One region of the Petroclostridium xylanilyticum genome, then DNA from elsewhere that is predicted to be linked to it. Evidence: a T-box and tRNA genes for the amino acid it is inferred to sense, from the RefSeq annotation. Region 1 holds a T-box; the other holds one or more tRNA genes.
The links. A T-box is a leader RNA that pairs with one kind of tRNA and senses whether it is charged. The one in region 1 lies ahead of pheS (phenylalanine--tRNA ligase subunit alpha), so its partner is inferred to be a tRNA-Phe.
Positions count from the first base shown of each region.

Region 2: it has a tRNA-Phe gene. The T-box ahead of pheS (phenylalanine--tRNA ligase subunit alpha) is inferred to sense a tRNA for this amino acid. The anticodon was not compared.

Region 1 covers NZ_NPML01000007.1:206,773-214,881, reverse strand. Annotated here, with positions in the region: gene ruvA (Holliday junction branch migration protein RuvA) at 4-600, shown strand; gene ruvB (Holliday junction branch migration DNA helicase RuvB) at 664-1,668, shown strand; gene CIB29_RS04285 (DUF2905 domain-containing protein) at 1,709-1,936, shown strand; gene CIB29_RS04280 (hypothetical protein) at 1,996-2,322, shown strand; gene CIB29_RS04275 (N-acetylmuramoyl-L-alanine amidase family protein) at 2,489-4,606, shown strand; T-box leader at 4,666-4,910, shown strand; gene pheS (phenylalanine--tRNA ligase subunit alpha) at 4,976-5,995, shown strand; gene pheT (phenylalanine--tRNA ligase subunit beta) at 6,017-8,109, shown strand, end outside.
Region 2 covers NZ_NPML01000012.1:128,395-136,503, reverse strand. Annotated here, with positions in the region: gene CIB29_RS07595 (class I SAM-dependent DNA methyltransferase) at 1-84, shown strand, start outside; gene CIB29_RS07590 (cold-shock protein) at 172-372, shown strand; gene hslO (Hsp33 family molecular chaperone HslO) at 571-1,455, shown strand; tRNA gene CIB29_RS07580 (tRNA-Val) at 1,893-1,968, shown strand; tRNA gene CIB29_RS07575 (tRNA-Asp) at 1,982-2,058, shown strand; tRNA gene CIB29_RS07570 (tRNA-Phe) at 2,064-2,139, shown strand; tRNA gene CIB29_RS07565 (tRNA-Gly) at 2,158-2,232, shown strand; tRNA gene CIB29_RS07560 (tRNA-Cys) at 2,343-2,417, shown strand; gene CIB29_RS07555 (GGDEF domain-containing response regulator) at 2,621-3,553, shown strand; gene CIB29_RS07550 (hypothetical protein) at 3,565-4,116, shown strand; gene cwlD (N-acetylmuramoyl-L-alanine amidase CwlD) at 4,233-4,901, shown strand; gene CIB29_RS07540 (chromate transporter) at 5,159-5,710, shown strand; gene CIB29_RS07535 (chromate transporter) at 5,805-6,398, shown strand; gene CIB29_RS07530 (glycosyltransferase family 2 protein) at 6,595-7,863, opposite strand.

The sequences.
Region 1 (8,109 bases):
ATTTTGTTTGCATACTTAAGAGGAAATATAGAGTATGTCAAAGATAACCATATTATTGTTGATGTGAATGGGGTAGGATATAAGGTTCATACTTCAGCTTCTACTATAGAAAGATTGCCTCCATTACATCAGCAAGTCAAGGTGTATACTTATTTATACATAAAAGAAGATGCAATGGACCTGTATGGCTTTGTAGATGAAGAAGAATTATCTATGTTTGAGCTGTTGATCTCTGTTTCTGGTGTTGGTCCAAAAGCAGCCCTTGCAATTTTATCTACTACATCCCCGTCCAAATTTGCTTTAGCAGTGGTTGGTTCAGATGTTAAAACCATTACTAGGGCTCCCGGAATTGGAAATAAACTTGCTCAGCGAATAATATTGGAACTTAAGGATAAAATCAAGTCAGAGGACTTAATAAGTTTAAAAGGAGAAGAAGAAACCTTTACAGGGCAGCCTAATTATTCATCTGAAGCGGTCCATGCACTGGTTGTCCTGGGATATTCCTTTGCAGAAGCTACCCGGGCAGTCCAATCGGTGAAAGGTGAAGGGTTGGAAGTGGAAGAGATTGTTAAACAAGCATTGAAAAACTCACTAAAGTGACATAATATGAAAATAGTGGGGAGTGTGTGACGGCTAGTATGTTAATTAAAACAGGGGGTAATTATGGATATTGATAATCGTATTATTACTACGCAGCTGGTTGAAGAAGATTTTGATATTGAAACCAGTCTCAGACCTAAGACACTGGACGAATATATAGGACAGGGCAAGGTAAAAGAAAACCTTATGGTATTTATAGAAGCTGCAAAACGAAGAAAAGAGGCTTTGGATCACGTTTTGCTGTATGGTCCGCCCGGATTAGGGAAAACTACTCTTGCAAATATCATCGCAAATGAAATGGGGGTAAGCATCCGTATAACGTCCGGACCTGCCATTGAAAAGGCTGGAGACCTTGCTGCCATCCTTACAAATTTGGGCCACCATGACATTTTATTTATTGACGAGATTCACCGGTTAAATAGAAGTGTTGAAGAAATACTTTATCCCGCAATGGAAGACTATGCTTTGGATATTATCATTGGAAAAGGCCCTAGTGCACGCTCCATCCGGCTGGATTTGCCAAAGTTTACTTTGATAGGTGCTACTACCAGGGCAGGTTTGTTAACCTCGCCGTTAAGGGATAGGTTTGGGGTAATAAGCAGATTAGAGTTATACAGTCCACAAGAATTAAAGAATATTGTCGTGCGCTCAGCCAGTATATTGGGAATAGAAATTGATGCTGCAGGAGCAGAAGAAATTGCAAAGCGCTCCCGGGGAACTCCCAGAATAGCCAACCGTCTTCTAAAACGGGTAAGAGACTTTGCTCAAGTTAAGGCAAATGGCAGGATCACAAAAGAAGTAGCTGATTTTGCTTTGAACGCACTTGAGATAGATAATATTGGCCTGGATATGGTAGATAGGAGAATGATACTTGCAATTATAAAAAAATTTGGCGGCGGTCCTGTGGGACTGGAAACTCTTGCTGCTTCCATCGGGGAAGAAAGTACTACTATTGAAGATGTATATGAGCCTTATCTTTTGCAGTTAGGGTTTATCAATCGAACGCCCCGGGGAAGGACAGTAACCAAGCTGGCGTATGAGCATTTTGGAATTGAATATCAGGAATGAGGCTGAGGTCTAGAAATTAAATCGATAGGAGGGATCAACAATGTTTGATATTTCTTCATCTATTGGTAAAATGCTTATAACCTTCGGAGTTATTATGATTGCGGTTGGAATTATTTTTATATTTGGCAGTAAGATAGGAATAGGCAGATTGCCGGGAGATATTGCAATAAGAAAAGGAAATTTTGCATTCTATTTCCCAATTGTTACGTCTATTCTTTTAAGTGTAATTTTAACAATTGTTCTAAATATCATAAAAAGATTTTTTTAGATGTAAAAATAATTTAACTCCTTTTTTGACAAAATAATTTTAAAGGAGTTGATTTTATTATGTTAAATAGCGTTGTGGAAACAAGAAGTGTCAATGATGGTCTTCACAGAATTATGCTGGAAATTCCGGAAAAGGAATACGAAGCAATATATGATCAATATACTAATGAAATAGCTTCTGAATTTTTGACATATTACCTGGAAAATAGAAATGATGACGGCAAGCCGTCAGATATTCAAATCCAGCATGATAAAAATGCTCATGTCGTACGAATAGCAGCAAATCTTCATTATCTTGAAAATGAGCATACATCCTATAGCAGACACTATGGCAATTATTTTGAAGATATAGAAGGTAATAAGTATGATATAAACAAAACCCATTAAAAAAGAGTCTACACTTGTTTTACCAGGTGTAGACTCTTTTTAGCCATTTTGTTACAAAAGTTTTACAATTATTTTACAATTGGCCTTTTCGGCTGGTTTTTTGAAGGAAAAAAAGGTTTTGTGTCGAATTGTATTTAATGGCAAATTTTTTGTGAGGTGCAATATAATGAAAAGGCTAATTGTTTTGTTCGTATGTTTTATGCTTTTACTAATCAACATCCCGGTATACGCACAAGTGAACACATCAAGCGCAACTAAATATTATTACGATGGACAGTGGCATGATTATAATATTCCGCCTACCTATCTTCAGGTAAATGGTGAAATGCTGCAAACGGATATGCCGCCAATCATATTCGATGACCGTTCCGTAGTACCTGCCAGGGCAGTATTTGAAAAGCTTGGCGCAAAAGTATCATGGGACGAAGCTAAATCCCAGGTAGCAGTTTCTATGAACAATACCAACATATTGCTTACTATTAATGATAAGATTGCTATTGTAAATGATAAAAAATATGAGATGGAAATCCCATCTAAAATTATTAACTCAAGGACCATGATCCCAACCCGTTTTGTGGCAGAAATGCTTGGTATGAAAGTAGATTGGAAAGCTGCCCAACGGTTGATTACAATAGACTACACACCGTCTGATGTAGTTTTTAACCCTGATAGTCCTCCGGAAAAAAACGAAAAGGCTGCAGATGTGAAGATCAATAAAATTGAATATACAACCAAAGATAATAAATCAAGGATAATAGTTAGTTCTGATTCAGCCATTGACCAATACTCAACTTTTGAGCTGGAGGATCATCCGAGACTTGTTATAGACGTAAAAAATGCTGTTTTAGATGTTGAAAAAAAAGAATTTGAAATTAATTATAATAATATTTCTAAAATAAGGTCTGCACAGTATGAGATCAATCCGAATGTTACCCGTGTTGTTGTGGACTTAAAAATGTGGACAAGCTATAAAATAGAATTATCCCGGGACAAAAAGCAGCTTTATATTGATTTTAATAACGCGATTGCTAATGTTACGAATGTGAAATTTACTCAATCCGGCAGCATAAATACAGTCGACATCAGCATGGACTATTTACAAAAACCTAGTATGTCCCGATACAGTAATCCGGATAGAATAGTTTTAGATATTCCATTAGCTAAATTAGATGCTGCTGAAAAAGTTATTAAGGCTAATGGAAATATTGTAAAGTCAGTTAGATATGCACAATATGATCCCAATACTGTTAGAATCGTGGTGGATGTAGAAGGGCAGCCACAATTTGAAGTTAAAGAGACAACAAACGGATTGAAGTTGGAAATTACGACTCCATCCTATAAAAATGTTTACTATAGTAATATGGATAAACCTCAACTTATTATTTACGGCAGTAATACGATCTCTGATTATACTGAAAAGAGTGACCCCTACAGCAATAAACATACTATTTCCGTTCCTTATTCCTGGTTGGATTTAGGGACTGGAAGGATACATATTAATGATGTGTATTTTGATTATATAGATATTACTAAGAATACTCAAACCGCAACTACCGATATCGTTTTTTATGCAAAGAAGCCATATAAATATTTAGTGAATGCCCAGACAACCGGTGGAAAAACAATTATTGATGTTGTAGAAGATAAAAGCAATGTCCCGGATTCTTCAAATATACCTGCTAATTTGGAGCTAAATCCCGGAGCCAAGAATAAGGTGGTAGTAATAGACCCAGGACATGGAGGGAAAGACCCTGGAGCTGTCTATAAAGATGAGATTAAAGAGAAAGATGCCAATTTGGATATATCTCTAAGGTTATATAAGATGCTTAAGAATGCCGGCGTAAAAGTATACATTACCAGAAAAGATGATGCTTTCGTTGAATTGGCTGAAAGGGCGGAGCTTGCAAACAGGCTGGATGCAACACTATTTATAAGTGTACATAATAATGCAATACAAGATCCCGATTATGATGGCACAATGACATTGTATTATCCGTCATCTTCTGACTATTATTCTGCTTACGGTATTACCGGACGCAGGTTAGCTCAAATTGTCCAGGAAGAGATGGTAAAACATCTGGGCACTACAGACAGGGGATTAAGAGAAAGACCTAAACTTGTAGTCTTGAATAAGACCAAAATGCCTGCAGTTATTGCCGAAGTAGCTTTTCTCACCAATGAGTCGGATAGACAGAAATTAAAAACTGATTCCTTCCTGCAAAAAGCGGCAGACGCATTATATGTTGCAACAATAAGGGCGTTAAATGAAAGTGTGTCAAAATAATCTTAATGCCCCTTGATATGTTGAATTGAGTGTGTTATAATACTGCACAAATTAAAAGTTGAAAAGTAATGAAGGAGAAGAGTAGGTTAAAACTGGCCATCAGAGAGAAAGTGTCACCGGCTGAAAACACTTTTTGGAAAAGTTTAACTGAAGTTCGCTCTGGAACTGTATTACTGAAAAGTTAACCGTGTAGTAAGTAATACCGGTGGGAACCGTTACATGACAATGAGCGCTTGTTGGCACTTTTTTTAGTGCACGCAAGAAGCAGGGTGGTACCGCGGAAAAATATGCCTTCGTCCCTATTACGGGGACAAAGGCATTTATTTTTTTGTATATTTTGTATATATTATGAAAGGAGTATTTGATACAATGAAAGAGCAGCTTAACAGTATCAGGTTTAATGCTGAAAAAGAACTGGAGAATATTTCGTCAATACAGGAATTAGAAAACGTAAGAATAAAGTATCTGGGAAAAAAAGGTGAGCTAACCTCGGTACTTAGGGGTATGGGTGCCTTATCTGCAGAAGAAAGACCGGTCATTGGTCAACTGGCAAATGAAATTAGAGGTTATTTGGAAGAAAAAATCGATAATGTAAAACAGGTATTGGTAAAGAAAGAGAAGCAGGAGAAGCTTCAACAGGAAGTGATAGATGTAACCATGCCTGGGAAAAGGAGAAGTTTAGGTAAAAAACATCCTCTTAGTATTGTATTGGATGAAATAAAAGATATTTTTATAGGGATGGGTTTCGAAATTGCTGAAGGTCCTGAAGTAGAACTGGATTACTATAATTTTGAAGCCTTAAATATTCCAAAAAACCATCCGGCAAGAGATACACAGGATACTTTTTACATTAATGAAAATATCGTTTTAAGAACGCAAACTTCTCCAGTCCAAATTAGGACAATGGAAAACAAGAAACCTCCTATCCGGGTTATTTCACCCGGGAGAGTTTACCGCTCTGATGCCGTGGATGCAACTCACTCTCCTGTATTCCATCAGATTGAGGGTTTGGTGGTAGATAAAAATGTTACAATGGGAGATTTAAAAGGGACACTGGAAGTATTTGCAAAGAGGTTGTATGGAGAAGATGCAAAAGTACGGTTCAGGCCGCACCATTTTCCATTTACTGAGCCTAGTGCCGAGATGGATGTATCCTGTTTTGTATGTGGTGGTTCAGGATGCAGAGTATGTAAGGGGGAAGGCTGGATTGAAATCCTTGGTTCAGGAATGGTGCACCCCAAGGTGTTAAAAATTTGCGGCATTGACCCGGAAGAATATAGCGGTTTTGCTTTTGGCATGGGTCTGGAAAGAATCGTTATGAGGAGATTTGATATTGATGATTTAAGATTGTTCTTTGAGAATGATATGAGGTTCTTAAAACAATTTTGATTTAGAAAGGAGTTATATTTTATGAAAATTCCCATGAGTTGGCTGAAAGATTATGTTGATATAGAAGTAACACCTGAAGAATACGCTTCAGCAATGACCATGTCCGGGTCCAAGGTGGAGGGGATAGAAAAAACCGGAGAAGATATTCAAAATGTAGTTGTAGGAAAAATATTAACGGTAGAAAAACATCCTGATGCGGATAAACTGCAAGTATCCCAGGTAGATTTAGGTGATGAAGTTGTGCAGATTGTGACAGGAGCAACTAACATTTATGCCGGGGCCTGTATTCCTGTTGCCAGACATGGAGCAAAGCTGCCTGGAGGTGTTACAATCAAGAAGGGTAAATTAAGGGGCGTGGAATCCAATGGAATGATGTGTTCTATTGAAGAGTTGGGTTTAACCAAAGAAGATTATCCAAACGCTCCTGATCATGGAATTTTAATTTTAGATGGTGAATATGCGTTAGGTAAAGATATAAAAGAGGTATTAGGATTAAATGAGAATGTCATTGAGTTTGAAATTACATCAAACCGTCCCGATTGTCTAAGTGTAATTGGTTTGGCGAGGGAAACCGCAGTTACACTTGATAAAGTGTTTAAAAGGCCGCTGGTAAAGGTAAAAGAAGCAGGAGAAGATGTAAGTGCTTATGCTTCGATAGAGGTTTTGGCCCCTGATTTGTGTCCGCGGTATGCGGCCAGGGTGATAAAAAATGTAAAAATAGAACCTTCACCCAAGTGGATGCGTGACAGGCTGAGGGCATGCGGTGTAAGATCTATTAATAATATTGTAGATATCACAAACTATGTAATGCTCGAATTCGGCCAGCCAATGCATGCTTTTGATTTGAAAAACCTTAGTGGAAACAAGATTGTTGTCCGAAGGGCAGAGGATGAGGAAATCATACAAACCCTTGACGGACAGGAACGAAAACTTGATAGCAGCATGTTGGTCATTGCAGATGCAGAAAAGCCGGTTGCTGTAGCAGGGGTAATGGGTGGCGCAAACTCTGAAGTTACGCAAGATACGAAAACCATCTTATTTGAATCTGCTAATTTCCTGGGAAGTTCTATAAGACTGACGGCCAAAAAGCTGGGTATGAGAACAGAGGCATCCGCGCGGTTTGAAAAAGGATTAGACGTAAACAATGTTGTAAGAGCACTTGATAGGGCGTGCCAGCTTATCACTGAACTGGGCGCAGGGGAAGTTGTGAACGGAATCATAGACGTAAACAACAGCAGTGTAACACCTGTACAACTAAAATTGCGTCCTGATAAGATTAATGCTTTCTTAGGAACAAATATCAGCAAAGAATATATGGTAGATATTCTTCGAAAGCTTGAATTTGAAGTAGATGAAGAAAAAATGCTTGTCACTGTTCCGACATTTAGGTCCGACGTGGAATCAGAAGCGGACCTTGCTGAGGAAATAGCAAGAATATATGGCTATGATAAAATAGAATCTACACTTTTGTCCGGAAAAACGACGCAGGGAAGAAAGAACCGCAAGCAGCTGCTTGAGGATAAAATTAAAAATTGTTTAATTGCCCAAGGACTTTCCGAGATTATTACCTATTCCTTCACCAGTCCTAAAATATTCGATTATTTGAATATACCACAAGACAGCGAATTGAGAAAGGTGGTTACTATTTCCAACCCTCTGGGAGAAGAAAACAGTATCATGAGAACGACTACTTTATCCGGAATGCTTGAAGTCATGGCAAGAAACTATAACCATAGGGTGGAACAGGTGAAGTTATTTGAATTAGGAAGCATTTATATACCTAAAGCTTTGCCGGTGCAGGAACTGCCTGAAGAAAAACTGGTTGTCACACTGGGAATGTATGGGGAAAGTGATTTTTATCTGCTTAAAGGAGTTGTAGAAGAATTATTATATATTTTAGGTATTCAGGAATATGAAATTATTCCTGAAAAAAACAATCCATCTTTCCATCCAGGCAGAACGGCAAAGGTTTACATCAACCAAAAAGAATTAGGAATTATGGGTGAGGTCCATCCTGATGTGCTGGAAAATTATGAACTTGCTGTTCGTTCCTATGTGGCAATGTTAGATTTTAACACTCTTTTGGAAAATGCAAACATGGTAGCACAATACAA
Region 2 (8,109 bases), on a different contig from region 1:
TTAGATGCCTATGAACAATTTACTTTTAATAAGCCGTTGGAAAACAGCGAAAGGGTCTTCTTTATAGCCAAACGAAGTGATTGACAAAGGTATCACTGTATGGTAGACTGTAGAAAGTAGTTAAAGGAATTTTTTAACTACAGTCATAAAGTTTTAGGAGGTATTTTTTAAATGCAAAAAGGTAAAGTAAAATGGTTTAATGCTGAGAAGGGTTATGGATTTATTGAAAGTGAAGCTGGAACAGACGTATTTGTACATTTCTCAGCAATTAATATGGAGGGCTACAAGACCCTTGAAGAAGGAATGAATGTACAATTTGAAGTTATCGAAGGAGCAAAAGGACCTCAAGCTGCTAATGTAACTAGGGTATAATTATTCTAGAAATACGTTAGAGTTTATCATATATATGTTCGATAATGAAAAAATAAAGTAGCCAAAAATCCCCCGTATAATTTATAATTGTACAGGGGATTTTTTAATACTAAAATAGTGAGGAGTGGATAGTGGGCAGTAATTAGCGATATATTTACCATTCCTCACTCAGCACGAATAGGGACTGGAGGGACAATCATGCCTGATCATATTGTTAGAGCATTATCAACGGATGGTACAATTAGAGCTTTTGCAGCAATTACTACCAATCTAGTAAATGAAGCACAAAAAATACACAATACCTATCCTATTGCAACTGCGGCATTAGGAAGAACACTTACTGCCGCTGCCATGATGGGTGCCATGTTAAAAGGCGAACAGGATATACTTACTATTCAAATCAAAGGTGACGGTCCGCTGGGAGGAGTTGTAGCTGTTGCAGATTCCAGGGCAAATGTCAAAGGCTATGTACATCATCCTCATGTGGAATTACCTTTAAAACCTAATGGTAAATTAGATGTTGGAGGAGCAATAGGCCGCAATGGATATCTAAGTGTTATACGGGATTTAGGCCTAAAGGAACCCTATGTAGGACAAGTACCTCTGGCAACCGGGGAAATAGCTGAAGATTTAACACTGTATTATGCAAGATCAGAACAGACTCCTTCAGCAGTTGCATTAGGAGTACTGGTGGATGTTGATTTGTCTGTTAAAGCGTCCGGGGGTTTTATTATACAATTAATGCCGGAGGCTGATGATAAAGTTGCCGAAAAACTGGAAAATGTTATCTCACAACTTTCACCTGTTACCAGTATGGTATCAGAAGGTATGAATGCCGAAGATATATTGGGAAAAATACTTAAAGATTTTGAATGGAATATTTCTGAAAAGATAGATACCAGATATGAATGCGGATGTTCACGGGAAAGGATAGAACGTGCCCTCATCAGTCTGGGGAAAAAAGAACTGGAAGATATAATAGAAGAACAGGGAGAAGCAGAACTTACCTGTCATTTTTGCAATAAAATTTATCATTTTAATAAAAGTGAACTAGGAGCGTTATTAGAGAAAAGTACGAGGTAAATAACATATGGATTTTATATGTATTGTATTAAAGAATTTACATTGGAGCACAAAGAAGGAATGCGGCTTGGGGACGGTTCGTCTGTCGCATATGCATTAATTGGGGACATTCCTCGGCACGAGGTGTGTCCCCTGGACCTTAGATGACTGAGGAACTGTTCCCATGTCGCATTCCTGACCAGTTATGTAAAATCTTTAATGCAATTTATATAGTTCATGGTTTACAGCAATCAATAAGGTAGTAAATCTGTGAGCTGTGAACTATAAATGAATATTAATATATAATGATATGATTAGTAAAAATGAGAAAAATAAAGATTTTAGATTATAAATTATATTATTTAGATTTAATGAGCTTATATTATTTTGACTTTAAGTCTATTCTTTTGTATACTAATATCTGTCGCTGAACACGACAGATAAGTGAAAAGCGGTAAGGGCGCATAGCTCAGCTGGGAGAGCACCTGCCTTACAAGCAGGGGGTCATAGGTTCGAGCCCTATTGTGCCCACCATAAATTAAAGTATGGCCCAGTAGTTCAGTTGGTTAGAATGCCAGCCTGTCACGCTGGAGGTCGAGGGTTCGAGCCCCTTCTGGGTCGCCATATATGCCTCTGTAGCTCAGTCGGTAGAGCAGGGGACTGAAAATCCCCGTGTCGGTGGTTCGATTCCGCCCGGAGGCACCATTACCTAATTAAATATTTGCGGGAGTGGCTCAGAGGTAGAGCGTCACCTTGCCAAGGTGAACGTCGCGGGTTCGAATCCCGTCTCCCGCTCCAATAAAGTAAAGGACACATGAGGTCTTTTATTTTTTGAAGTATCGGTAGACGTAATTATAAAATGAATGGTAGCATATATGATTGACAAAACTAAATGATGCCGTGTTTATGGCGCCATAGCCAAGCGGTAAGGCAGAGGTCTGCAAAACCTTTATTCCCCGGTTCAAATCCGGGTGGCGCCTCCAAATGTTTTACATAAAACCAGAAGTATATATTACTTTTGGTTTTGTTTTATTTTCTAAAAATTTCCTGATGTTTTTACATTTTTCTATTCAGTTTTTATTGCATATGATATATAATTAATATATAATTAATATATAATGGGAAATAGTGGTATAACAGTAAAGTGATTACAAGAAATTGCCTACCCAAAATGTGAGGCGTTGCTATGTTTAAAAAAAAGATACTAATTATTGATGATACTCCATTTATGATTAAATTAATATCAGATATCCTGCAAAATGCTGGTTATGATGTTACTAGTGCGACAGGAGGAGCTGAAGGATTACTTAAAGTAAGGGCAGAAAAGCCGGATTTGGTAATACTTGATGTCGTAATGCCCGGGATGAGCGGCTTTGAGGTTTGTAAAATTTTAAGAGATGATGAAAGTAATAACCTTATGCCCATTATTATCCTAACGGCTCAAGATAATGAAGAGGACAAATTGAAAGGCCTGGAGCTTGGTGCAGATGACTATATTACTAAACCTTTCAATCCACGGGAACTCCTTAGCAGGGTAAGAAATACTTTAAAGAGAATTGACAGAAACCGTTGGGCAAACCCTCTTACAGGGCTACGGGGCAATGTTGAGATACAGGCTGAAATCAACAGCCGGATTGCGCGCAAGGAGTTGTTTGCCGTACTATATATTGATTTGGATAACTTTAAGGCTTATAATGATGTATATGGTTTTGCCAGCGGAGACAGGGCAATAAAGCTAACTGCCGATATATTACAGGATAATGTCAATTTATTTTCTAACGGTAAAGACTTTATAGGTCACATTGGTGGAGATGATTTCGTAGTCGTTACTGTACCTGAAAATGCAGAAAAGATTGCAGAAGGGATTATAACTGATTTTGACAAAAAAATATTGGACCTATACACACAAGAGGATATACAACGGGGATATATCGTTACTACGGACCGATTAGGTAATCAAATGAAATTTCCGGTAATGAGTATTTCTATTGCTATTGTTACCAATGAACACCGGACTTTATTCAGTTCGCTTCAAGTTTCTGAAATTGCCGCTGAAGTAAAGAAAAAAGCCAAAAGTGTACAGGGAAGTGTATGGATAAAAGACCAAAGAAGGGGATAAGGGGAGTATTTATGAATCAGTATATCAGAGTATCTATCAAATTATTATGGAGCCATGTATTATTTGTGATACTGACGCTTGTATTTATGCCTGTGTTTGGCTGGCTTATTCAAAAGGAAAACGGGCTGTTAATTTTTAGCTGTATCATTTCTGTGCTTTATTTCTTACTTATCTATTCAGATGTATGGCAAGTAGCGCATAAAGATAGTAAACCCTATAGTACTACAAAGCCCTATGTGTTGAAAGGTGCTTTGTTTGGATTATTAGCTTCAATTATAACAATAATACTTGCTGTATTATTTTTTATTGCCCGATCTGGAAGTTTGAACTTCGATATTATAAATCCTATATATAGAGTATGGATGTCTATGTTTTTAGGCTTCTTTGAAACTTACGGTCAAACTTTTCCATGGGTATTTGCCTTAGTGGTATTGGTGCTTCCTTTAGCTTCATTCTTAGGATATTTAGCAGGGATGTACAATTTTAGCATACAAGAAAAAATAGCTATGTTATTCAATAGGACTGCAAATAAAAATAATACAAATCATAATAAAAAGAGTTAACAAAATAGGCATATCCCCTCTTTAATAGGAATAGTAATAATATAAAGCTTAATAATAGAGGTGATATGCCTGTGATCTTGATGGTTCGAAGAACAAACCTTTTACTCATAATCCTTATGTGTATTCTATCTTATATGATTTTTAATCTTTACTCCGAAACTGAAGTTCCTACAATAGCACTTCCTACATCCAACAGGATAATCATTGTTGATGCCGGCCATGGGTATCCCGATGGAGGAGCTTCAGGTACAGTAACAGGGGTCCTTGAAAAAGACATTAATCTTGCAATAGCACAGAAACTTCAGGTATTAATAGAGCAAAGCGGAGGAATGGTAGTACTCACGCGGGCAGATGATAATTCGATCCATGATTCTGATAAAGAAACGATAAGGGCAAAGAAAAACTCTGATCTAAAAAACCGTAAAAAAATTATAGATGAAAGTCAGGCAGATGTATTTATAAGTATTCACTTAAATAGATTTGAACAGTCAAAATATTACGGTGCCCAGGTATTTTATGCTACTAACAATGAACAGAGTAAAGTACTGGGAGAAATTATCCAAAAAGAACTCATCGAGGTATTGGATAATGGAAACACGAGAAAAGCCAAACCAGCAACCAGTGATATTTATTTGCTCCGTGATCCTCCAATTCCGGCAGTGGTTGTAGAATGCGGCTTTTTATCAAACCCGGAAGAGGAGAGACTTCTGCAAACAGATAAATATCAGAAAAAGATTGCATGGAGTATATATATTGCATTGATGAAGTATTTTAATACGTTGTAGTGAGAAGTGGATAGTGAAAAGTTTTTTGAATTAAGAATTGACGCACTTTTTCAGCGGTCTAGAACGGTTCGTTTGATGAAAATACAAGATTGGAAGAGCATAAAGATTCTATCATGAGATAGGGTCTTTTATTTTTTGTATTTTGTGTTAGAATATTAAGGTGATTTTAATTTGGATATGGCGGATGCTATGGCGGAGCTATCTTCTCACTATTCACTCCCCACTCCTCACTAAAAAAGCAAAGGACTGATGTTATTATGAAAAAAGCTAGTTTAAAGACACTCTGGAAAATGTTCATTATTTTCTTTCGCATTGGCGCTTTTACCATTGGAGGAGGCTATGCAATGCTTCCTTTGATAGAGAGAGAAGTAGTAGACAATCAAAAATGGGTTACAGAAAAAGAAATTGTGGATGTATTTGCTATTTCCCAATCTATTCCCGGCGTAATTGCCATTAATACATCAATATTTATCGGTTATAAGGTAGGCGGACTGGTTGGTGCTATAGTTGCAGCTTTAGGCGTAATATTGCCGTCTTTTCTTATTATATTAGTTATTGCATTTCTTCTATTCAATATACAGGATAATATTTATGTTCAAAAGGCCTTCACAGGGGTAAGGGCTGGAGTTGTAGGATTAATCGGACTTGCAGCCTTGAAGCTGGGAAAAGCAGCAATTAAAGATAAATTAGGAGTTATACTGGCAGTAATAGCTTTTATTGCTATCGTTATTTTTGATATTCATGCAATATTAATTATCGTTTTTGGTGGAATTGTAGGATTTATAGCATACGGTTCGTCTGCCGTATAGGATTTTTATGCGGCGGAGGAACCGTGCGAAGCCACTGAAAAAGCTTGATTTAGCAGGAAGAAGAGGCAAGATTCGGAGCGTGGAGGGATAACAAATGATTTATATAAAATTATTATGGATTTTTTTTAAAATAGGTTTATTTAGTTTTGGCGGAGGTTATGCAATGATTCCTCTTATACAAGAGGAAATACAGGCAAACGGTTGGGTAGAAGCTAGAGAATTTGCAAATATAGTAGCGATTTCCCAGATGACCCCGGGGCCTATTGCGGTAAATGCAGCTACATATATAGGGACAAAGACGGCAGGGATACCGGGCTCAGTTTTTGCAACTCTGGGAGTTTCACTCCCATCATTTATTCTGGTACTATTAATCGCAAGATTTTTTGCAAAGTTTAAAGACAATTACATGGTGGAGGCGGTACTAAAGGGAATACGGCCGGTAACCATTGGTTTGATAAGCTCAGCAGTCATATTTTTTGCGGAAATGTCAATCTTCAAGGATAAACTTCCTTTTGAAAGAATAAAATATATGCTGACAGGAAAATTTGTTAACTTATTAGAAGGCATTAGAATAGAACCTGGAGCGTTTTTGATTTTTATTATTATTTTAATTGCGGCAAAGAAATTTAAAATGAATCCTATAATAGCTGTTGTTAGTTCGGCAGTGCTCGGGATGATACTGATTTAATGGAATATTAGTTCATAGTTTACGGTTCACAGAAAAGATAACTATCTGTGAGCAGTGAACTATGAACTATAAACCGCCTGCGGACTTGCCGGGAGAAATGTTAAAAGATAGGGCAGGAATTTTTGTCTCTGCAGCGTTTTGAAGTAGTTTGACATAAATAATAATATAGGGGCAGACCCGTGTGTCTGCCCCATTTTTATGCCTTTTCTAACTCACTAATACTAATTTGACGGGTATGTTTGGTATGGAACCACTCTTTCTTATTCTTGTCCAGTATTCCGTGGATAGTGATAGGTATCCATGTAAGACCATAATAGGGATAAATCAAATACCCCAACATTACTTTAAAGTTTAATTTTTTCTCTAATGCCATTGCAAACGGTGCATAAATAAATTGAGCTATTACAAACAGATCCCATATTATGGCGTTAGGAAATAAGTATCTTATATAAAAGACACCCAGTTTGCCATGAGGGTAAAAGTTCTGGAGCAATGCCAAGGACATAATAATACCTACCGCAATAATTCTCAACGGCTGCAAGAGATAAATAGCACAGTCTAATGCCACAATGTCCCCTTCTTTTATGGCTTTTAAGACTAAAGGTTTAAAGTAGCGGCTGGCTACGTCTGCATGTCCCTGCATCCATCTTTTACGCTGCAACCATGATTGGGAAAGCGTTAAAGGTTTTTCATCGTAAACAATTGCATTATGTGCCCAGGATACTTTATAATTGTTTAATGCCAATTTCATTGTAAACTCCATATCTTCGGTAAGACATGTAGCGCCCCAGCCCAGTTTTTTTAGAACATCCGTACTAATGGCAAATCCTGTACCTGACAACATACAGCACAGGTTGAGATTGTACCGTGCAAGCTGGAACAGCCTGTTTATTGTCCAAAACGCAATTGAATAGCAGCAAGTAATCCATGAATCAAAAGGATTTTTGCTATCTATATATCCTTGAACAGCTTTATGGCCTTTTTTAAACTGTTTATCCATTTCCAGCAAAAAGTTATTGGATACTATGTTATCTGCATCAAAAACCACTATAGCGTCATATTTTTTTTCCATTGCAAAAATTTTATTAAACATCCATTCCAAAGCATAACCTTTACCTTTTTCTACGTCATTAAACCTTTCATATACAATGGCACCCTTCTCGCGGGCTATAGCAGCCGTACTGTCTGAACAATTATCGGCAATTACAAAAATATCATATAATTCTTCAGGATAATTTAATTTTTTTAGGCTTTCTAGCATATGCCCAATGACTTTCTCTTCATTATGAGATGGTATAACAAGTGCAAACACATTAGCAGGCTGGGTATCTCCTGTGGTCCTTTCTTTTTTTTGTATCCAGCCAAATAGTGATGTGCTGAAATAATAACTGCCTATTACAAAAACAAAAATCTGAACAAAAAAACTAAAATAGTATGATAAAGAATGATTGTTTAAAACAGACATCTTTTAACCTCCCAAAATACCTTACATTTACAAACAAAATAATATACAATAATCGCAAGAGTGATTTTTCTTTGTGTCAAGCTACTGCGAATCCTATGAAATGATATAATATTTAAGTAAAAAAAGCAAGGGCTAAAAAAATCAAATTTTGCAAATAATAATTTGATTATATATATCTATATCAAATTTATTAAGCTAATTTTCTTGTTTATATTAAAATGTTCTTAAATTAACAACATAACGGAT